3 regions of the Azospira sp. APE16 genome follow, and region 2 is predicted to be linked to each of the others. Evidence: predicted binding sites of a transcription regulator. Region 2 holds the regulator's gene; each other region holds the start of a gene.
What was found. The regulator sigma-54, encoded in region 2, starts transcription at its own class of promoters, with help from an activator protein. The targets are predictions, from matches to a motif close to TGGCACGCTTNCTGCTNA.
Positions count from the first base shown of each region.

Region 1: glnA (glutamate--ammonia ligase) is a predicted target of sigma-54. The motif match lies at 2,854-2,871, and genes of this name have one in related genera.
Region 3: flgB (flagellar basal body rod protein FlgB) is a predicted target of sigma-54. The motif match lies at 5,906-5,923, and genes of this name have one in related genera.

Region 1 covers NZ_CP179682.1:3,531,160-3,538,334, forward strand. Annotated here, with positions in the region: gene glnL (nitrogen regulation protein NR(II)) at 1-661, opposite strand, end outside; gene ACLSSQ_RS16805 (DUF4124 domain-containing protein) at 700-1,200, opposite strand; gene glnA (glutamate--ammonia ligase) at 1,371-2,783, opposite strand; gene ACLSSQ_RS16815 (rhodanese-like domain-containing protein) at 3,112-3,564, shown strand; gene ACLSSQ_RS16820 (hypothetical protein) at 3,568-4,386, opposite strand; gene ACLSSQ_RS16825 (hypothetical protein) at 4,391-4,828, opposite strand; gene ACLSSQ_RS16830 (CHAT domain-containing protein) at 4,851-7,175, opposite strand, start outside.
Region 2 covers NZ_CP179682.1:179,503-186,677, forward strand. Annotated here, with positions in the region: gene lptB (LPS export ABC transporter ATP-binding protein) at 1-222, shown strand, start outside; gene ACLSSQ_RS00905 (RNA polymerase factor sigma-54) at 289-1,761, shown strand; gene hpf (ribosome hibernation-promoting factor, HPF/YfiA family) at 1,776-2,096, shown strand; gene ptsN (PTS IIA-like nitrogen regulatory protein PtsN) at 2,252-2,737, shown strand; gene hprK (HPr(Ser) kinase/phosphatase) at 2,706-3,641, shown strand; gene ACLSSQ_RS00925 (PsiF family protein) at 3,687-4,001, shown strand; gene ACLSSQ_RS00930 (hypothetical protein) at 4,126-4,797, shown strand; gene ACLSSQ_RS00935 (hypothetical protein) at 4,814-5,629, shown strand; gene ACLSSQ_RS00940 (hypothetical protein) at 5,692-6,501, shown strand; gene ACLSSQ_RS00945 (serine/threonine-protein kinase) at 6,518-7,175, shown strand, end outside.
Region 3 covers NZ_CP179682.1:2,803,364-2,810,538, forward strand. Annotated here, with positions in the region: gene ACLSSQ_RS13380 (flagellar basal body P-ring protein FlgI) at 1-680, opposite strand, end outside; gene ACLSSQ_RS13385 (flagellar basal body L-ring protein FlgH) at 703-1,371, opposite strand; gene flgG (flagellar basal-body rod protein FlgG) at 1,392-2,174, opposite strand; gene flgF (flagellar basal-body rod protein FlgF) at 2,193-2,933, opposite strand; gene flgE (flagellar hook protein FlgE) at 2,971-4,320, opposite strand; gene ACLSSQ_RS13405 (flagellar hook assembly protein FlgD) at 4,336-5,025, opposite strand; gene flgC (flagellar basal body rod protein FlgC) at 5,045-5,449, opposite strand; gene flgB (flagellar basal body rod protein FlgB) at 5,460-5,873, opposite strand; gene flgA (flagellar basal body P-ring formation chaperone FlgA) at 6,027-6,749, shown strand; gene flgM (flagellar biosynthesis anti-sigma factor FlgM) at 6,862-7,155, shown strand; gene ACLSSQ_RS13430 (flagella synthesis protein FlgN) at 7,171-7,175, shown strand, end outside.

The DNA.
Region 1 (7,175 bases), 440 kb from region 2:
TCAGCTGGCCGGGGAATTCGGCCAGCAGCAGGCTGCGCACCCGCTCCAGGATTTCGTGGATGTTCACCGGCCCGGGCTGCATCGGCCGGTGGGGCGAAAGCAGGCGCTGCATCAGGTCCTGCAGGCGGTCCGCTTCCTTGATGATGACCTGGGTGTATTCCCGCAGGCTGGGGTTGTTCAGTTCGAATTCCAGCAACTGGGCGGCGCCCCGGATGCCGCCGAGGGGATTCTTGATCTCGTGGGCCAGGTTGCGGATCAGTTCCCGGCTGGCCTGTTGCTGCTGCAGCAGGCGCTCTTCCCGGGAGGCGCGGATCTGCTGGTCGATGGGGCGCAGCTCCAGCAGCAGGCGGGCCTCCGGGGCATCCACCGGCGTCACGGTGCAGTTGATCTGCAGCACCTCGTCGTCTTCGCGGCGAATCTCGATGTTGTGGCCGGTATAGCTCCAGTCGTTGTCCAGAGCGCTGTCCAGGGCCTTCTGCAGGCCGGCCGAGGCCTGGATGATGTCCAGCAGGGAGCGTCCCACCACCACCCGGCCGCTGGTGGCCAGCAGGTTCTCCGCCGCCGGGTTCATGTGGCGGATGACAAGGCCGTCACCCAGAAGGATGACGGCAGACGAAAGCAGGTCGAGGCCGCTGAAGGGGCCGGGATTCAGATTAGGCATGGCTGGTTGGATAGCAGGAAGCGTACCAGCCGCGGCGCTCAACGCAGATTGCCGATTTCCTTGCGGATGGCTTCGATGTTGCGCTCATGCAGTTGCACCTTGTCCTTGTAGGGCTGCACCCGCTCGGCCACCTTGGCGCCGTTGATGCCGCCGCCGACATTGCGGTCGGTCGGCTGGATGTTGGCCTCCTGATTGGCCAGCTCCTTCTTGGCGGCCTCCAGGTTCTTCTGCTCCGCCGCCAGTTCCTGTTCCAGGATGGTGCGGCGGTCGTTGTCGCGGCTGCGCTGGGTTTCGCTGCCCACCTTGGGAAAGTCCGAAGGGGAAGGCGTGCTGACCTTGGCCGGGGCCCGACTGCCGCCGCTGGGGGCCGAGTTGGCGGGATCGGTGATGATGCGCTTGCAGCCCTTGCCGGGGGCATTGGCATAGGTGATGTGACCAGCGTCGTCGGTACATTTGAAGATGTCGGCCCGGACCGGGCCGACAAACCCCAGGGCCAGCAGGCTGGCCAGCAGGGAGGCACGGGAAAGCTTGGTATTCATTGCCGCTCCTTGAGTTCGGGGCAAGTGTATTGGATCGATAGGGCTTTTACAAATGCCTTTGCCATTGCTCCGGGCAAGCCCGGACACGGCGTCGGAGGCCACGCTCGGCGGCCTCGGGAGCAAAAAAAAGGGACGGCCGCGGCCGTCCCCTTTCTCGGTACTGCAGCCGCTTAGCAGCTGTAGTACAGGTCGAATTCCACCGGGTGGGTGGTCATGCGCAGCTTGTTCACTTCTTCCATCTTCAGGTCGATGAAGGAATCGATCCAGTCGTTGGAGAAGACGCCGCCGCGGGTCAGGAACTCGCGGTCCTTGTCCAGGTTGGCCAGGGCTTCGTCCAGGCTGGCGCAAACGGTCGGGATCTTGGCATCTTCTTCGGGCGGCAGGTCGTACAGATTCTTGTCGGCAGCGTCGCCGGGGTGAATCTTGTTCTGGATGCCGTCCAGGCCAGCCATCAGCAGTGCAGCGAAGCACAGGTAGGGGTTGGCGATGGGATCGGGGAAGCGGGTTTCGATACGGCGGGCCTTGGTGGATTGCACGAAGGGCACGCGGATGGAAGCGGAACGGTTCTTGGCGGAGTAGGCCAGCTTCACCGGAGCTTCGTAGTGGGGCACCAGACGCTTGTAGGAATTGGTACCGGGGTTGGTGATGGCGTTCAGGGCCTTGGCGTGCTTGATGATACCGCCGATGTAGTACAGGGCGGTTTCGGACAGGCCGGCGTAGCCGTTGCCGGCGAACAGGTTCTGGCCATCCTTCCAGATGGACTGGTGCACGTGCATGCCGGAACCGTTGTCGCCAACGATGGGCTTGGGCATGAAGGTGGCGGTCTTGCCGTACTGGTGAGCCACGTTGTGCACGATGTACTTCAGAATCTGGGTCTGGTCGGCGCGACGCACCAGGGTGTTGAAGACGGTGCCGATTTCGTTCTGGCCGGCGGTGGCGACTTCGTGGTGGTGCACTTCGACGGGCACGCCGCAGGCTTCCAGCAGCAGGCACATCTGGGCGCGCATGTCGTTGAAGGAATCAACGGGGGGCACGGGGAAGTAGCCGCCCTTGACCATGGGACGGTGGCCGGCGTTGCCGCCATCGAACTTCTCGGCGGTGGACCAGGCAGCCTCTTCGGAGAAGATCTTCACGTAGGTGCCGGACATGTCGGTCTTCCACTCCACGGAGTCGAAGATGAAGAATTCGGGTTCCGGACCGAAGAAGGCGGTGTCGCCGATGCCGGAGGACTTCAGGTAGGCTTCAGCGCGCTTGGCGATGGAGCGGGGGTCGCGGTCGTAGCCCTTGCCGTCGGCCGGTTCCACCACGTCACAGGTCAGGATCAGGGTGGTTTCGTCGAAGAAGGGGTCGATGTAGGCGGTGTTGGGGTCCGGCATCAGCAGCATGTCGGAGGCCTGGATACCCTTCCAGCCAGCGATGGAGGAACCGTCGAAAGCGTGGCCGGATTCGAACTTGTCTTCGTCGAAGGCGCTTACGGGCACGCCCACGTGTTGCTCTTTACCGCGGGTGTCGGTGAAACGGAAATCGACGAACTTGACGTCGTTTTCCTTGACCATCTTCATGATGTCTTGGGGGGTAGCCATACGCTAAGTCTCCTAACTGAACAGGTACCGGCCGGACCGGCAAAATCAAATAATTCGGTGCGCGACTTTCATAGCAGGTTCCATGCCAGCACTTCGCGCCGAGTAGGCCATTGTGCCATAAGCAAACTTCCCGACCGGGACTTTTTTGACGCACGCAAACGGTGCATTTTACAGGCTAACGCACCATTCTGGTGCGTTAGTGTATATCGGCGCCCCAAAGCCGCTCGTCCCCCTCGCGGCAACTCCGGCGCCAGGAAACCTGGACGGCTCCGCCGGCAGCGGCATCTGACTTATACTTTTCCCATCAACCAGCAGAAGGACAAGCGCCATGGGCAAGATTTCCGACATTCTGACCCTGGCCCAGGAACGGGCCCGGCAACTGGGCCTGCCCTATGGCGGCGCCCTGACGCCCCGGGAGGCCTACGAACTGCTGCAGTCAGCGCCGGGAGCCAAGCTGGTGGATGTACGCACCCACGCCGAGTGGGACTGGGTCGGCCGCATTCCCGGTGCCGTGGAAATCGAATGGATGCAGTATCCCGGCAACCAGCCCAATCCCCACTTCGCCGCCCAACTGGTGCATCAGGTGGATAAGGAGGCCCTGGTGATGTTCATCTGCCGCAGCGGCGCCCGCTCCCACAAGGCCGCCGAAACGGCGGTGCAGGCCGGTTACACCGAGGTATACAACGTCCTCGAAGGCTTCGAGGGCGACAAGGACGCCAATGGCCAGCGCAACAAGGTGGGCGGCTGGCGCCATGCCGGCCTGCCCTGGCAGCAGGGCTGAGGATCAGCCGAGCAGGTCCTTCAGCCCGGTGTAGATGGACAGCACCGTGGTGCCGATGGCCACCAGGGAGCTGGAAACCTCGTTGATGCGGGATACCGCCTTCTGCAGCTTTTCCATGCTGGGCGGGCCGCTCACCAGGCGCCGCGCCAGGGCCATCTTCCAGCCCCCCTGCCCTGCCGCCGACTCCGCCGCCATGTCCGCCGGCAGCGCGGAGACACGGCGGGCCAGCAGGCGCCCCAGCAGCATGCCGGTGAGGTAGCTGAAGCCGATGCTGGCGGCGTACTCGGCGAATTCACGCCACTCCACCGGCCCCTGGGGCAGCCAGGGCACCCCATCCACGTAGGCCACCAGACCACTCATGCCGAGCACCGCCAGGGCCGCCATGGCAAAGGCGGCAGCGCCGGCATGCCAGAGGGACCGCGGCCCCCGTTGCAGCAACAGAAAACCGAAGGGCAGGGGAATGAGCAGGGAAACGATGCGCAGATATAGCGTGTCGAGATCGAAGGCCAGCACGATGAGGCCGTGGGCCAGCAGCAACAACAGCAGGGGCAGCCCCCAGTACAGCAGCCAGCTGCCCCGCCCGCAGCCGGAACCGCCGGTCGCCGCGCCGGGCATGGTCCCGGTCGGGCTGCCGGCTTCCAGCAGGCGAATCCGCTCCTGCAGGGCCGACAGTTCCGGTACCGCCTCGCGGCTCTCCTGCAACTTGGCCTCCAGGTCCGCAATGCGGGCCAGGAGCGGCTTGAACAGGTAGAGGTCGCGGCGGCAAACGGGACACACCAGGGCTTCCCGGGAAATGTCGGAGGTGCAGTAGGGGCACTTCATGGGATCACTTCACCACATTGAGCTGCAGCACGGTGGAGGACTGACGCCCCTCGCTGTCCTGCACGGTGACGCGGATCTGGTGCTCCCCCGGCGGCACTTCAGCGCCCGCCAGCTCGATACCGCCCGCACTCAGACCGGCCTTGACCCGGGGCAGCAGGTCCACCGGGGTCGCCTTCAGATAGGTGACGGAGACGCTGGCCGGATCGATCCGGGCACCACCACGGGGTTCGAAACTGACCTTCAGGTTGAAGGGGGATTTGACCGCACCAGCGGCCGGGTCGGGGGAAAGCATCTTCACCCCCGGGCCCCGGGTGATGCCGCGGGTGACCAGCGCCCCCGCCGCTGCCGGCAGGCGGGCTTCCTCGTCCTTGATCAGGGTCACTGCCGCGGCCGGGCCGCTGAGCAGGCCGAGCAAGGCCATCGTCGCAAAAAAAATCGTCACTCGCTGCATCGTCGCTCTCCTCTCAATCGCCCACCACCACGAAGGGGGCCCAAAACAGGGGATGGGCATAGCTGAACGCAGCCTTGCCCGTTTTCGCATCCACGCTGCCCGGCCCGGACAGCAGGGCCAGCATGGACTGGCGCAGGGCCTCGGCCTTGGCCAGCCCCGGCGTCTGCACCTGGCGGCGGAACAGGTCCGTCATGATGAGACGAGCCGCCACGGTTTCCACCGGCCAGTTGGAAACCAGCAGGGCCCGGGCGCCGGCGTAGAAAAAGGCCCGCCCCAGGCCTGACACGGCTTCGGCGCCACTGCCCTCCCCCGCTGCCGTATTGCAGGCGGAGAGTACCACCCAATCCGCATTCAGCTTCAGGCCGAGAATCTCGTCCAGGGTCAGCAGGCCGTCGCCCTTGCCGCCGCTGAGCTGGGGCGCCGTGAGGGCCAGGGCCGGCTGGGTCAGGCCATCCAGGTCCCCGGGCACCAGGCCGTGGGTGGCGAACATCACCACCCGCCGGTTGCTCAGGTCCGTCTCCAGGACGGAGCGTTCGCTGGCCCGGGTCTGCAGGTAGATGTCGTCATCCCGTTCGGCCCCCAGGACCCGGGCGATTTCCCGGATTTCGCTGCCCGTGTCGGGCAGGCGCGGCAGCAGGGCCAGCTCGGCCGAATCGACGCCGCCGGTGCGGGGCACGCTGCGCAGGTGCAGGGGCGCCCCCCGGGTGGCCATGCCCTTGGGGGGCAGCGCCGCCAGCCGGGCCTGCTCCTCGCTGAACAGGGGATCGCCGAAACCGATGAAGGGACGACGCCCGGCGTCCCCCGGCTTGAGGGCCCGCAGGCTGCCCAGGGCCGTCACCGAGGGCAGCTGGGCGATGGCGACGCTGCGGGCCAGCCAGGGCACCTCCTTATAGGCGGCGAAAGGCAGCGGGCTGCGCCCCGGCGCCGGTACCGCTTCCGTCACCAGGACGGACAGGGGCAGCTGGCCCAGCTCGGCGTGTGGCACCGCCAGCAGGATTCGGGCGCCCTGCCAGGCCGGCAGCACGGGCTGCAGCAGTTGCACGTAGAGATCGTGGGCGGCGGCCACGTCGAAGGGGGGGATTTCCTCGATGCTGGTCACCCCCGGATCCAGGGCGCGACGCAGGCCGGCCACGGCCGCCGCCAGCCGGGCCCGGGACAGGGCTACGGGGGCCGAGCGGGCCTGACCCTGGGCCGGCACCGCCCATACCTGGCCGCCCTCCTCGCCGAAGTACCAGGCCACCAGCACCTCCCCCGGGTGCAGCCGGCGCCGGGCCTCCTCCAGGGTCACCGGCCGGGGATCCACCAGCTGGGCGTAATCGGGGAAACGGCGGGCGATGTCCTTGCGATAGACCTCACGTTGCTGGCGCAGGGCATCCACATCGCTGCGGATCTTCTGCTGCACCTGGGGCAGCTGCTGGTCCGCGGCAGCCGACAGCAGCTGGGTCAGCAGGGTGTTGAGGGAATTGATGCGGCGCTGGGCGTCCTGTTCCTTGCGCGCCAGCTCGGCCAGGGCCGGATCGTCGATGCGGGCCCGGGCGGCACTGGCGGTAAGGGCCCGCTGCACGCCACTGGAACGGGCAATGTCGGCCAGGCGGAAGGACTCGGCCACCACATCGAAGCCCTTGGGCAGGACCGGGCTGGAGGCGTCCAGGCGACCCAGCAGCTGCAGGTAGCTTTCCAGGATCAGCAGCAGGCGCTGCTGGCGTTTGCGGCTGCCAGTTTCAGCCTCGGCATCGTTGCGGGCCTGGTCCAGCAGGATCGGCACAGCCTGGGCAAAGGCCTGAAAGGCCTCCTCGGGGCGGCCGGCGGCACCCAGGGTCATGGCCAGGAAGCCCCGTACTTCGGCGCTGCGGGCGCTGCCCTCGCCGTAGCGCTGGCGGGCCCAGTCGTACATGGCCCGGGCCATCTGCTCGGCCCGCGTCACATTGCCGGTACGCAGCAGGGCCAGCACCCAATCCAGGTCGGCAGCACCGGTCTTGGCCAGCAGCTCGGGGGAAGCGGCGATGCCGGCCCGCAGTTCCTCGAATACCTGGAGGGCCTCGCCGTAACGGCGCTGGGCCACCAGCGCCGCCGCCAGGGCACGGCGGGCATCCGAAAGCAGGCGGGATTCGGGCACGGCGCCGGCCTCGAGGAAAGTGTCCAGGGCCGCCCGGGCCAGCAGGGAGGACTCCTCCAGGCGCCCCTCCTCGGCCAGGATGGAGGCCAGAATGCGCAGGCCCTGGCCCACATCGGTCGAATCCCGGCCGCCCCGCTCCAGGGAGTGGCGGATGGCCTGGCGGGCATAGATCTCGGCCTCCGCCGTCTTGCCCTGGGCCAGCAGGGTGGCCGCCAGACTCCG
Region 2 (7,175 bases):
GACCCCATCGCCGTGCTGGAAATCCAGAAGATCATCCGTTTCCTCAAGGACCGCAGCATCGGCGTGCTCATCACCGACCACAACGTGCGTGAGACCCTGGGCATCTGCGACCGGGCCTACATCATCAATGAGGGCCGGGTGCTGGCGTCTGGCCGCCCGGATGAGATCGTTTATAATGAAGACGTCCGAAAAGTATATCTGGGCGAGAGCTTCCGTCTCTGACGAGCCCAGTCTCCGAGTCTTTCCCTCAACCCGCTCATTGCCGCCGGCCCCTTCGGCCCCGGGTCCATGAAACCAACCCTCCAACTCAAACTCTCGCAGCACCTGGCCCTGACGCCACAGCTGCAGCAGTCCATCCGGCTGCTGCAACTGTCGACGCTCGAGCTGGAGCAGGAGTTGGAGAAGTATCTGCTGGAAAACCCCCTGCTGGAGCGCGAGGACGAGAACTACGAGCCCTCCTACAGCGGGAGCGAAGGCGAATACGCCGGCAGCACGGCCGAGGCCGCTGCTGAGAGCCCGGGGGATGGCGGCGAGTCCAGCGAGGGGGCCGACAGCCACGGTCCCGAGGAAGTGCGGGAAGAGCCCCGGGACAGCCTGGGCGAAGGCGAGGACTGGTTTGCCGAAGGCAGCTACCCTTCCGCCTCCCGCGACGAGGACGAGGATTCCGACTTCCAGGAAGTGCAGGCCGCCAACACCTCCCTGCGCGACCACCTCAACTGGCAGCTGGGCCTGATGCAGCTCTCCGAGCGGGACCGGCAGCTGGTCAGCTTCCTGATCGAGGCGCTGGACGAGGACGGCTACCTGACCCAGCCCCTGGAGGAGCTGCAGGAAGCCCTGCCGGAAGAGCTGGAAATCGACCTGGACGACCTGCAGATCGCCCTGCGCCACCTGCAGCACCTGGACCCGACCGGTGTCGGCGCCCGCACTCCGGGCGAATGCCTGGCCCTGCAGCTGGAAGCCCTGCCGGCCGACGAGGTGCGGGACCAGGCCCTGAAGCTGGTGCGCCATCACCTGGAACTGCTGGCCGGCCGGGACTTCACCAAGCTGAAGAAGCTGCTGGGCTGCGACGACGAGCGCCTGCGCGCCGTCACCAACCTGGTAAAGAGCCTCAACCCCCGGCCCGGCGCCCAGTACGCGCCCCTGGATGCCCGCTACATCACCCCGGACGTGGTGGTGAAGAAGGTGCGCAACCAGTGGACCGCCAGCATCAATCCGGACGCCTACCCGCGCCTGCGCATCAACCGGCTCTACGCCGAGATCCTCTCCAAGCAGCGCGGCTCCAGCCTCTCCGGCCAGCTGCAGGAGGCCCGCTGGCTGATCAAGAACGTGCAGCAGCGTTTCGACACCATCCTGCGCGTGTCCCAGGCCATCCTGGACCGCCAGCGCCAGTTCTTCGAACACGGCGAGGTGGCCATGCGTCCCCTGGTACTGCGGGAAATCGCCGAAACCCTGGGCCTGCACGAATCCACCGTCTCCCGGGTGACCACCCAGAAATACATGGCCACCCCCCGGGGCATTTTCGAACTCAAGTATTTCTTCGGCAGCCACGTGGCCACGGATACGGGGGGCGCCTGTTCGGCCACCGCCATCCGGGCCCTGATCAAGCAGCTGGTGGCGGCCGAAGACCCCAAAAAACCCCTTTCGGACAGTCAAATATCCGAAATTCTTGGCCAACAAGGCATTGTTGTGGCGCGTCGAACCATTGCAAAATACAGAGAAGCGCTCAACATTTCGCCGGCCAACCTACGCAAGTCCATCTAAAAAAGGAGCGAGCCATGAACCTGCACATCACCGGACATCACCTGGAAGTCACCCCGGCGATCCGCGACTACGTCACTGCCAAGCTGGAGCGGGTTACGCGTCACTTCGACAGCGTCATCGACGTCAACGTCATCCTCACCGTGGAAAAGCTGAAGCAGAAGGCTGAAGTCACCGTGCGCGTGCCCGGCAAGGACATCCACGTGGATGCCGAGGATGCCGACCTGTATGCCGCCGTGGACACCCTGATCGACAAGCTGGACCGCCAGGTGCAGAAGTACAAGCAGAAGGCCCAGGATCACCACCGCGACACCATCAAGAATCACATCGAAGAGTGATCTGATTCCCTCTCCGGGACTGGGACGAAAGGCATAGGCGGCGGGGTCGTTTTCCGTTATGATCCCGCCACTTTTCGCCTGGTATCCTGCCTGAATCCCAGTCTCCAACCGGCCCTGCCGCCGCCATCCCGCTGTTCGGGGAAGGTTCCCGCCCCATGGATCTGATCGCCAAACTCCTCCCTCCCGCCCACATCCTGCTGGACCTCGAAGCCAGCAGCAAGAAGCGGGCATTCGAGCAGGCCGGACTGCTGTTCGAGAACAACCTGGGCATCGCCCGGGCCACGGTTTTCGACAGCCTCTTCGCCCGGGAAAAACTGGGTTCCACCGGCCTCGGCCAGGGGGTTGCCATTCCCCACGGCCGCATCAAGGGGCTCAAGGATGCCGCCGGCGCCTTCATGCGCCTGTCCGTCCCGGTGCCTTTCGATTCCCCCGACGGCAAGCCCGTCGGCCTGATGTTCGTGCTGCTGGTGCCGGAACAGGCTACCGAGCAGCATCTGCAGATTCTTTCCGAGCTGGCCCAGCGTTTCTCCGACCGGGCCTTCCGCGAGGCCCTGGGCGCCTGCGACAACACCGACGACGCCCACCGCCTGTTCACCGACTGGGGGAACCATGCGGCAAATCTCCATCAGCCAGCTGTTTGAGGACCACCAGGACAAGCTGTCCCTGACCTGGGTCGCGGCCCAGGGTGCCGAACGCTCCATCGAGATCCGGGAGCGGGGCAACTACGGCGCCGACGTGGTCGGCCACCTCAACCTGATCCACCCGGAACGCCTGCAGGTCATCGGTGCCGCCGAGTACCAGTGGCTGAGCCGGGTCAATCCGGAGCGCCTCAAGGCGCAGATGAACGAAATCTTCGCCGCCCAGCCCCCCGCCGTCATCGTCGCCGAGGGCCTGGAAGTGCTGCCGGCGGTGCTGGAGGGCTGCGAGAGCACTGGTACCCCCCTGTTCACCACCGCCAAACCCTGCTCGGCCGTGATCGACCTGCTGCGCATCTACCTGTCCCGCCGCCTGGCGGACACGGTGTCGGTGCACGGCGTCTTCATGGACGTGCTGGGCATGGGCGTCCTCATTACTGGCGATTCCGGCGTCGGCAAGTCCGAACTGGCCCTGGAGCTGATTTCTCGGGGCCACGGCCTGGTCGCCGACGACGTGGTGGAACTGGCCCGCATCGCCCCCGCCACCATCGAGGGCCGCTGCCCGGGCATGCTGCGGGACTTCCTCGAAGTGCGGGGCCTGGGCCTGCTCAACATCCGCACCATCTTCGGCGAGACCGCCTCCCGGCGGAAAATGAAGCTCAAGCTGATCGTGCACCTGCAGAAGCCGGTAGCCGGGGTGGATGCGCCGCGCCTGCCCCTGGATGCCCAGACCCAGGAGATCCTCGGCGTGGCCGTGCGCAAGGTGGTCATTCCGGTGGCCGCCGGGCGCAACCTGGCGGTGCTGCTGGAGGCGGCGGTGCGCAACAGCATCCTGCAGCTGCGCGGCATCGACAACATGCAGGAATTCATCACCCGGCAGCAGAAGCTGCTGCTTGACGACGATATTTGACGAACGCATAGTGGTAAGCCCTGCCTGACCACTGACGGAGACACCATGAAAAAGATGCTGCTAGCCCTGTGTTCCCTGGCCTGTATCGGCCTGGCTCCCGTTGCCGGCGCCGCCGACGCGGCCAAAGCGCCGACGCCCCAGCAGGAGCGCATGAAAAACTGCAACAAGGAAGCCGGCGAGAAGGGCCTCAAAGGTGACGAGCGCAAGGGCTTTATGAAGACCTGCCTCTCCGGCAAGACCGCCGACGCTCCCGCCGCCAATGCGGAGTGCCAGTCCAAGGCCGCGGAGAAGAAGCTGGCCGGTGCCGCCAAGGCCTCCTTCATCAAGAAGTGCGAAGCCGACAGCCAGGCTGCCAAGTAAGCCCGGGGCGGACTTCCCGCAAAAATGCCAGCCGATTGAAGGCTGGCATTTTTTTTGACAGAATGGCCTGCCCCATTCCACCTGCCCCGGCGTTGATGCCGGGGACTTTCCCTGGAGCCCCGAGATGAAGCCTGCCCCCCTGCGTGCCGCTTCCCGCCTGCTCTGCTGCGGCCTGCTGCTGGCGGCAACCGGCGGCGCCCGGGCCTTCAGTTTTGCCGAGGACGAGAAGCAGGGTGCTGCCGAGGAGGAGGGCCGCCGCGGCCGCATCGCCCAGCATCTGGCCGTTCCCTGCAAGGCGGCATTGCGCAACCAGGGCATCCTGGTGGCCCTGGCCGACCAGACGGCCGACGGCTACCAGCTGCAGGGCAGCAAATACGGCCGCCATGCCGCCGTGATCAACCAAAAGCTGAAGGCCCTGGGCCTGAAGACCTACACCGCCGAGGAGCAGCGGGCCCGCATCGCCCAGGCCGAGATGGAGGCCTATTTCCGCAACGACCCGGATGCGGCCCTGGCCGCTTCCAGCAAGCTGGGCGCCGCCTTCGTGCTCAAGGGCGGGGTTTCCACCCGCACCGCCTACAACCCGGTGGTGCGCCTGCCCGAGGTCTATGTGACCATGCATTTCACCCTGGCGGCGGCGGACGGCCGCACCATTTCCACCGCCACGGCCAAGGCCGAGTCCTATTCCGGCAGCGACACCGCCGGCATGGCCCTGGAGCTGGTCCATGAGCAGGCCGAGGAGGTCGTGGCCAAGCTCTACAACGATTACTGCCGGGCTGCCGGCAAACCAAAAAAATAAACCTACGGAGTCTTCCATGCGTCAGTACATCGCCCCCATTGCCCTGGCCCTGGCCTGCGCCGGTTCGGCCCATGCCCAGCCGGTTTTCGACAGCCCGTCGCCCACCGCCGGCAGCGACACCTCCAAGCAGGCCAACGAAATGGCCGACAAGGCCATGTACAAGCCGGTGGAGTACGCCAATGCGGCGAAGAAGGGTCCGGCCCTGGTGGTCATCCCGGGCGAAGTGAAGTCCAACAACGCCTCCTTCACCCAGAAGTACGGCCCCAACAACATCGCCGACTACGCCGAACTGGAACTGGGCAAGGCCAACTTCAAGATCCTCGAACGTTCCGACATGGGCCCCCTGCTCAACGAGTTCACCCTGGCCTACACCATGGGCGACCCCAGCGCCGCCCGCAAGCTGCTGCAGAAGGGCAAGTTCAAGACCACCAAGTACGTGGTCAAGTTCGACATCCTCAAGGCCGAGCAGGTGGCCCAGGCCCAGCAGGGCTTCGACGGCCGTGCCGTGGGCAAGCTGCTGGGCGTCTTCGGCGCCTTCTCCGGCTCCATGGGCGGGGCCCAGGCCGGGGCCGTCGGCGAGACGGTGGTCGGTTCGGTGCAGACCCAGGAAAACACCGGGGTGTGGATCATCGGCATGCGCTACAAGATCATCGACGCCAACACCACCGAACAGGTGGCCACCGGCTATACCGAAGAGAAAATGGAACTGGGAGCCAAGGGCTCGTCGGTGATGGGCGTTTCCTCCGGCGCCTCCGGCGGCCTCACCCTGGACAGCATGGTGCAGCGCCTGGTGCAGAAGAACGTCTGGGAAATCGACAGCAAGTACAAGTAACGCTGCCCTAGGGGCGCCGGCCCAAGGCCGGCCTATACGTACATAAAAACAGGGAGTCTTCCATGAGTGTGCAGCGCCTGCTTCTTCTTTCCTCTTTTGGCCTGGTTCTGGCCGCCTGCCAGACCAATCCGTCGAAGTGCGATCCCGACAACCCGTCGGCGACCTGCGGCAGTTCGACTTCCGATCAGGCCAATGCCATGGCCGACAAGGCAATGTACAAGCCGGTGGAATACGTCAATGCGGCGAAGAAGGGGCCCCAGATCGTTGTGATCCCCGGCGAAATCAAGAGCAACAATGCCAGCTTCACCCAGAAGTTCGGCCCCAACAACATCGCCGACTACGCCGAACTGGAACTGGGCAAGGCCAATTTCAAGGTGCTGGAGCGGGCCGACCTAGGTCCCCTGCTCAACGAGTTCACCCTGGCCTACACCATGGGTGATCCATCCAAGGCCCGGAAGATGCTGCAGAAGGGCAAATTCAAGACCACCAAATGGATTCTCAAGTTCGACATCCTCAAGGCGGAGCCGGTGGCCCAGGCCCAGCAGGGCTTTGACGGCCGGGCCATTGGTAACGTGGTGGCCATTGCCTCCAACAGCCGGGGCGGCGCCGTGGCCGGGGAGGTGGTGGGTTCCGTGAAAACCCAGGAAGCGACCGGGGTGTGGATTGTCGGCATGCGCTACAAGCTGATCAACGCCAACACCACCGAGCAGGTGGCAACCGGCTACACCGAGGAGAAAATGGAGCTGGGCTCCAAGGGCACTTCCGTCATGGGTTTTTCTTCCGGCCAGTCTGGCGGCCTGACCCTGGATTCCCTGGTGCAGCGCCTGGTGCAGAAGAACGTGTACGAGATCGACAGCAAGTACAAGAAGTAACCATCAAGGAGCTGCCATGGCTGAAGCAATGCCACAAAGGCTGGGCAAGTACGAGGTCCGCCGGGAGTTGGGGCGGGGGGCCATGGGGGTGGTCTATGAGGGCTTCGACCCGGGCATTGCCCGGCGGGTGGCCCTCAAGACCGTGCGCCGGGACCAGCTGGAGAAGGACGAGGCCCAGGAGCTGCTGAGCCGCTTCCAGCGCGAGGCCCAGGCCGCTGGGCGGCTCAACCATCCCAACATCGTCGCCATCTACGAGTACGGCGAGGACGGGGGCACCGCCTTCATCGCCATGGAGTATGTGGAAGGGCGGGAGCTGAAGGACTATTTCGACAAGTCCGAACGCTTTTCCCTCACCGAGATCGCCCGCCTCATGGGCGAGCTGCTCTCCGCCCTGGACCACGCCCACGGCAACGGCATCGTGCACCGGGACATCAAGCCGGCCAACATTTTCATCCTGCACAACGGCCAGGCCAAGGTGGGGGATTTCGGCATCGCCCGCATCGAATCCTCCAACCTGACCCAGGCCGGCTCCGTCCTTGGCACCCCGGCCTACATGTCGCCGGAGCAGTTCATGGGGCAGACGGTGGATGGCCGTTCCGACCTGTTCTCGGCCGGCGTTTTGCTCTACCAGTTTCTCACCGGGGAAAAGCCCTTCACCGGCCAGCTCACCACCA
Region 3 (7,175 bases), 1.2 Mb from region 2:
TGGGCCACCGCACCGAAATCCCGGCCCATCTCCCGGTTGATTGCATCGACGATGCGCTGGGCCGTACCGAAGTCGGTCGTATTGAGTTCATAATGCACGAAGGGCCCCTGCCCCACCTGGGTGGGAACAGCCCGCTCGACGGTGGCCCCGCCGGCAATGCGTCCAGCAGAAAGGTGGTTGATCTGGGCCGAGGAACCGCCAGCGGAAGCACCGGCACCACCAACCACCACATTGCCCTGGGCCATGGCGTAGACGTTGCCATCGGCACCCTTGAGCGGCGTCATCACCAGAGTGCCGCCGCGCAGACTCTTGGCATTGCCCATGGACGAGACCGTCACATCGATCTGCTGGCCAGGCTTGGCAAAGGCCGGCAGGGTCGAGGTAACCATCACCGCCGCCACGTTGCGCAATTGCAGAGACTGGTTGGCCGGCAGGGTCACCCCCAGTTGGGAAAGCATGTTGATGATGCTCTGCACGGTAAAGGGCGTCTGGGTAGTCTGGTCGCCACTGCCATCGAGGCCAACCACCAGACCGTACCCGACCAACTGGTTGTTACGGACGCCCTGAACGCTGGCCAGATCCTTGATCCTCTCAGCCTGGGCGGGGGCAGGCACTAGCGGCAAAAGGGAGGCGGCAATAATTGCCACCTCCCGCAAAGTTATTCCAATTTTTGTTGCCATGGTCCTTCTCCCGCGGTTTCTCCTAGAACGGGATAAAGGTAAGGAAGAATCGTGCCAACCAACCCATGACCTGGGCCTCATTGATGATCCCCGAGGACTTGTACTCGATTCTGGCATCTGCCATCTGGCTCGAGTTGACCACGTTTGCCGCGGTAATCTGGTACGGATTCACCACCCCCGAAACCCGGATGAACTCCTGCCCCTGGCCGATGGCCACCTGTTTCTCCCCGGATACCAGCAGGTTACCGTTGGGCAAAACCTCGATCACCGTCGCCGTCATGGTTCCGGTAAAGACGTTGCTACCCGCAGATTCACCCTTGCCGTCGAAGGTATTGGAACTGCTGGTCTGGGCATTCAGGCCTTGGAAACTCTTGCCGGGCAGGCCGGAAAGAGCCGTCACCGATGCATTGATGGCGCCCGTTTTTTCGGCGCTGGTATTACCCTTGGTCGAGGCCTGGGTGTTCTCGACGATGTTGATCACCAAGGTATCGCCGACAAAGCGGGCTCGCCGATCCTCGAACAGGGGACGGCTCGCGGTCTGCTGATAGATGCCACCGTTATTGCCGGCTAGGTCGTTGCGCTGTTGGGGCCTGGCGGTCATGGGCTGGTGCACGTTGGTCGGCGGCACGGAAGCGCAGCCCGCAAGCAGCGCCAGCAGGATCGCACCAGCCAAGGTCAGTATGGATTTCATCTTCAGACTCCCGCCGTTACTTACATCTGGGTCAGACGCGACAACATCTGGTCCGAAGTGGTCACCACCTTGGAATTGAGTTCGTAGGCACGCTGGGTCTGGATCATGGAGACCAGTTCCTCGGCCACGTTCACATTGGAGGTTTCCACATAATTCTGGTTAAGCACTCCCAAACCGTTGGTACCCGGGGTATTGGGGGTGGGGGTTCCGCTAGCGGAGGTTTCCAGATACAGGTTTTCACCGATGCTCTGCAGGCCGGCATTGTTGATGAAGCTGACCAGCTGGATGGAGCCGATCTGGGTGGCCGCCGTAGTGCCCTGCTGGGTAATGCTCACCGTCCCGTCCTTGGCGATGGTGACGGAGGTAGCGTTCTGGGGAATGGTGATGCTCGGCTGCAGCGGATAGCCGCTAGCCGTCACCAGTTGCCCCTGATTGTCCTGGTGGAAGGAACCATCCCGGGTATAGGCCGTGGAACCGTCCGGCATCAGAATCTGGAAAAAACCCGTGCCATTGATGGCCACATCCAGGGAATTGCCGGTCTGCTGTAGGTTGCCCTGGGTAAAAATGCGCTCTGTGGACACGGGCTTGGCGCCGGTACCGATCTGCAGACCTGCCGGAATCTGGGTTTGCTGGGAGGACTGGGCCCCGGCCTGGCGCACCGTCTGGTACAGCAGATCCTCGAAGATCGCCCGGGATTTCTTGAAACCGTTGGTGGAAGTGTTTGCCAGATTGTTGGCAATAACGTCCATCTGGGTCTGCTGGGCATCCAGGCCGGTACGGGCAATCCAGAGAGAACGAATCATGGCTTTATCCTTATACGGTTACGACACAGTCAGCAACTGGGCCGCGGCCTTGGCATTGCTATCTGCGGTTTGCAACATCTTCATCTGCATTTCGAACTGACGGGCAACGGAAATCATGTCCACCATGGCATCCACCACATTGACGTTGCTGCCTTCCAGGGTTTCCGTCGCCAGACGGACATTGGCATCCAGGTTGGCCGGCTGCCCGCTCTGCTGCCGGAAAAGGCCGTCACCACCACGCACTAGCTGGTTCTCGGCCGGATTGACCAGCTTCATGCGCCCCACCACGTTGGTGGTGTTGGGCACGCCGAAGGTCGGAATGACCGAGATGGTCCCATCCGGAGCAATGGTGATGCCATTGTCGGGCGGAATGGTGATGGGGCCGGCTTCGCCCAGCACATTCTGGCCTTCCTGGGTCTGCAGCAGGCCGTTGGCATTGACCGTCAGGCTGCCGGCCCGGGTATAGGCTTCCTGCCCATCGGCGCCCTGGACGGCAATCCAGCCCTTGCCCTGAACAGCCACATCCAGGGAACGGCCGGTGTACATCATGGGCCCCTGATCCATCACATCCTTGACCGAGGCATCCACCGTGAAAGCCCGGGTGGGGAAGCCCTCACCCTGCAGCTGCACGGCCCGGAACTGGTGCTCCTGGGAGCGATACCCCGTCGTGGACGCATTCGCCAGATTGTGAGCCACGCCTGCCTGTCGCAGGAAAGCGTGCTTGGCACCGGTCATGGCTGTGTATATCAGGCGGTCCATGGAAGTCTCGAATGGGTCAGGTCAGGGAGAATCTGGATCAGCGCAGATTGACGATGGTCTGCATGATCTGGTCCTGGGTCTTGATGGTCTGGGAGTTAGCCTGGTAATTCCGTTGCTGGGTGATCATGTTCACCAACTCGGAGGTAAGATCCACGTTGGAATCTTCCAGGGCATTGGACTGCACCAAGCCCAAACGGCCGGATCCGGGAGCATCCACCGTCGGCTGACCGGATGTGGCAGTTTCCACCCATTGGTTGCCACCGATGGACTGCAGGCCGTTGGGGTTGTCGAAGTTGGCGAGCACCATCTGGCCGATATTGCGGGTTTCCCCGTTACTGTAGTTGCCCTTGATGACGCCGTCGGTGCCGATACTCAGACCGGACAGGCTGCCGGAACTATAGCCATCCTGCAGCAGGCGGTTGGTAGCGTTCTTGTCACCGTACTGGGTCGTGCCGGTCAGGTTGAGGTTGAAGCTGAGCGTGGAACTTGCACCGTTATCAGGCACAGTGGGATCCACGGATTGAAGGTCGGCCACCACGCCGTCCATATCGAAAGTCACCGCCATTTCGAAGGGAGTCGCAGTATCGCCGTTGAAGCTGCTCACTTGGCCATTAGTATCGAACTGGATGGGGATCCCGGTCGTCATGTTCAGCGTGTTGCCGGCATTAAGCATGGCGGTACCATCCACGTTGCCGTACATGGACCAGGAGCCGGTGGCCGTTTCCTTGACGAAGTACAGGGTCAGGGTATGGGCGGCACCGAGAGAGTCATAAATGCTCAGGGCAGTGGAATAGTTGTAGGTATCCGGGCTGATGCTGGGAACACCCGCCGCGGCGGGGGGGCTCCAGACAGTGGTCTCGGAGTTAGCCTTCAGGTTCACGCTCGCCTGCACCCCGGCATACTCACTACCCACGCTAGCCCCGGTAGCCACCGGATCCAACTTGAGCAAATCGGGGGTCAGCTGCAGCTCGGTGGGGGTCTGGGGACGGATGACGCCGTCCACGCCGGCAGGATAGCCCGTCAGCCTCGACCCCTGGTCATTGACGATGTAACCGCTGTTATCCAGGTGGAACTGGCCGTTACGGCTATAGCTGATGGTGCCGTTGCTGCTCATGCGGAAGAAGCCGTTGCCGTTGATGGCTACATCCAGGGTGTTGTTGGTGGTGGTGATGTTGCCCTGGGTAAATTGCTGCACGATGGCCGCCAGGTTGGTACCAATACCCACCTGGCTAGCGCCGCCAACCCCGAGGGAAGCAGCATAGACGTCGGCAAAGTGGGCGTTCGCCTGCTTGAAACCCACGGTGCTGGAGTTCGCCACGTTGTTGCCGATCACATCCAGCGCCTTGGAAGCCGTGTTCAGACCGCTCAAACCTTGTTGGAAAGCCATTTTCCTCTCCCCTAATTACAGAACCTGACGCACATCGTCGTAATCGACGAGGGTGCCAGTACCGACATCCAGTTGATAGCCGTCGCTGGTGCGAACCACAGCAGATACCTGCCCCAGCTGAAGGGCGGTGGACGTGACGCTGGAACCGCCCTGGGTTGCCGTCACAGTCACGGTGTAGGTACCGTCGGCCACCTTGGCGCCGGAGGCATCGGTGCCATCCCAGGCAAAGAGGTGGCTGCCGGCCTTGGCAGCGCCAAAATCGACGGTATTGACCACGTTGCCGTTGGAGTCCTTGATGGTCAGAACCACGCTGTCCGCTGCGCTGGCCACCTCGAACCCCCCTACCGCCTGGCTTTCAGAGAGGGTCAGGCCGCTGCCGGGTACCAGCACGTTGGAGCCGAGCAGGGCTGCTGCCTGCATCGACTGGGTGGAGTCGTAGCTGGTCAGCAGGGTTTCCAGGGTGCTGTTAACTTTTTCCAGGCCACTCACCGTGCTGATCTGAGCCAACTGGCTGGTCATGGCGGAGCTGTCCATCGGGCTCAGGGGGTCCTGGTTCTGCAACTGGGTCACCAGCATGGTCATGAACTGACTCTGGATGTCATCAGAACTGGTGGTGGAAGAAGACTTGCTACTGCTGCTGGAGGTCCCGTTGAGGGCCGCGTAGATGCTCGCAGAGGAAGTGCTGCTGGTTGCACTGGTACTCATGATCTTCTCCTAAGAACTTTTACTGGCCCATGGCCAAGGTTCGGGTAAGCAAGGTCTTTGCCGTATTCATCACATCCGCATTGCTTTGGTAGGACCGGGAAGCAGAAATCATGTTGACCATCTCCTCCACCGCATCCACGTTGGGCATGGACACATAGCCATCGGCATTGGCTGCAGGATTCTTCGGGTCGTAGATTACCCGGGGGGGGGCAGCACTCTCCACCACCTGCTTGACGCGGACGCCTTGGGCGGATTCGTTGCCCATGGGTACCGCCTCGAACACCACCTGTTTGGCACGGTAGGGCGTGCCGTCGGCGCTGGTGATACTGTCGGCGTTGGCCATGTTCGAGGCAACCGCATTGAGACGCACCGACTGGGCCGTCAAGGCGCTGCCTGCCACATGGAACATGTTGAAAATGCTCATGCTCTACCCCTTAAGCGCCGGTCTGACCCTGGATCGCGGTCAGCATAGTTTTGAACTGCCCTCCGATGAACTGCAGGCTCGCTTCATACTGCAGGGCGTTTTCGGCAAACTTGGCGCGCTCCACATCCATGTCCACCGTGTTGCCATCGGCACTCGGCTGGAATGCCGTGCGATATTGCAGGGAAGCAGGGCCGCTGGAACTGGAGCCGACAATATGGCGGCTCGAAGTCGTGTTCATTTGCAGATCGGACTGGCCTTTTCCTGCCAAGGCATCCTGCAAGGCGGAGCTGAAATCAATATCGCGGGCCTTGAAATTCGGCGTGTCGGAATTGGCGATATTGGCCGCCAGCACTTGCTGCCGGTAGGCCCTCAAACCCAATGCCTGACGATGAAAATTGATGCTCTGATCCAGCTTGCTGACCATGGCGGCCACCCCTAAAAATTTGCAAGGACTTCAATGCAGATTTCGTGCCAAGCCTTTAAGCCACTTGAACGGCAGGATTCCGGCAGAATTCACTTCCACGGTTCGGCAACTTTTGCCGCCCGGTGAAGCCATATACCGCCGGGAGTTGGACTGATGCACAATAGCGCCATGACTGAAATTCGACTTTGCAGAACCATGCGCGCCGTCCTCCTGCTGTTCGTACTGGCCTTTTGGGGGGGTAGCTTTGCCTCGACACAGAACGGCGACGTAGTCACCAATGCCATCGACCAGTTCCTCCGAGCCCAAACCCGGGGCTTGCCTGGCCGGGTGCAGTACACCATCAGCCCCCTGGACACCCGCACCCAGTTGGCCCCTTGTCCAGCGCTCGAGGCATTCCTGCCCCCCGGTTCCAAGATGTGGGGACGAGTTTCCGTCGGAGTGCGCTGCCTGGGAGAAACCGGCTGGACCATTTACGTTCCTGTCCAGATCAGCGTCACCACCAACTATCTGGTCGCCGCCCGGGCCCTGACTCCCGGACAGCCCATCACCATCTCAGAGGTGGTGACCCAAAGCGGCGACCTGGCCAATCTGCCCAACGGCACCCTGACCGACATTCAGCAGGCCCTCGGCAAAACCGTCCGCAATGGTATCGGTGCAGGACAACCCCTACGAGCCGATATGCTGATGGCCCCCTGGGTGGTCCAGCAGGGCCAGACCGTGAAAGTCATATCCAAAGGACCTGGATTCTCCGTCGGCAGTGAAGGCAGAGCCATGAACAACGCCTCCGAGGGCCAGATTGCCCAAGCTCGGCTCAACAACGGACAAACGGTCAGCGGTGTTGCCCGCTCCGGCGGCATTATTGAAATTGGCTATTGAAAACAGGCAAATGAGACCCTGAATTGGTACAATATTTCTGCGGATTCGACCCTCAAGTTTGACGGGCTACCGCCGTTATCTTCAGTAAGATGAAGACCTGAAAGGGTTCGCCGTGAAAATCGATTCTTCCCTGCTCCCGGTTGGCAATGCCGGCCTGGACAACACAAAGCGGACAGCAAAGGCGCAGAACAGCCCCGCATCTTCCAGCACGGAAGAAGTACAGTTGAGCCTGAGCGGTCGTCTGCAGTCCATGGAAAGTCAGGAAGGCAGCCCGGTGGACAGCGCCCGGGTCGCCGCCATCAAGGATGCCATTGCCCAGGGGCGCTTCAGCATCAATGCGGAAGCTATAGCAGACCGGCTGATCAGCTCGGCACAGGAATTGCTTGGAAAGCAGCCCCAATCCTGATGTCGTCCATCGCTGATGAA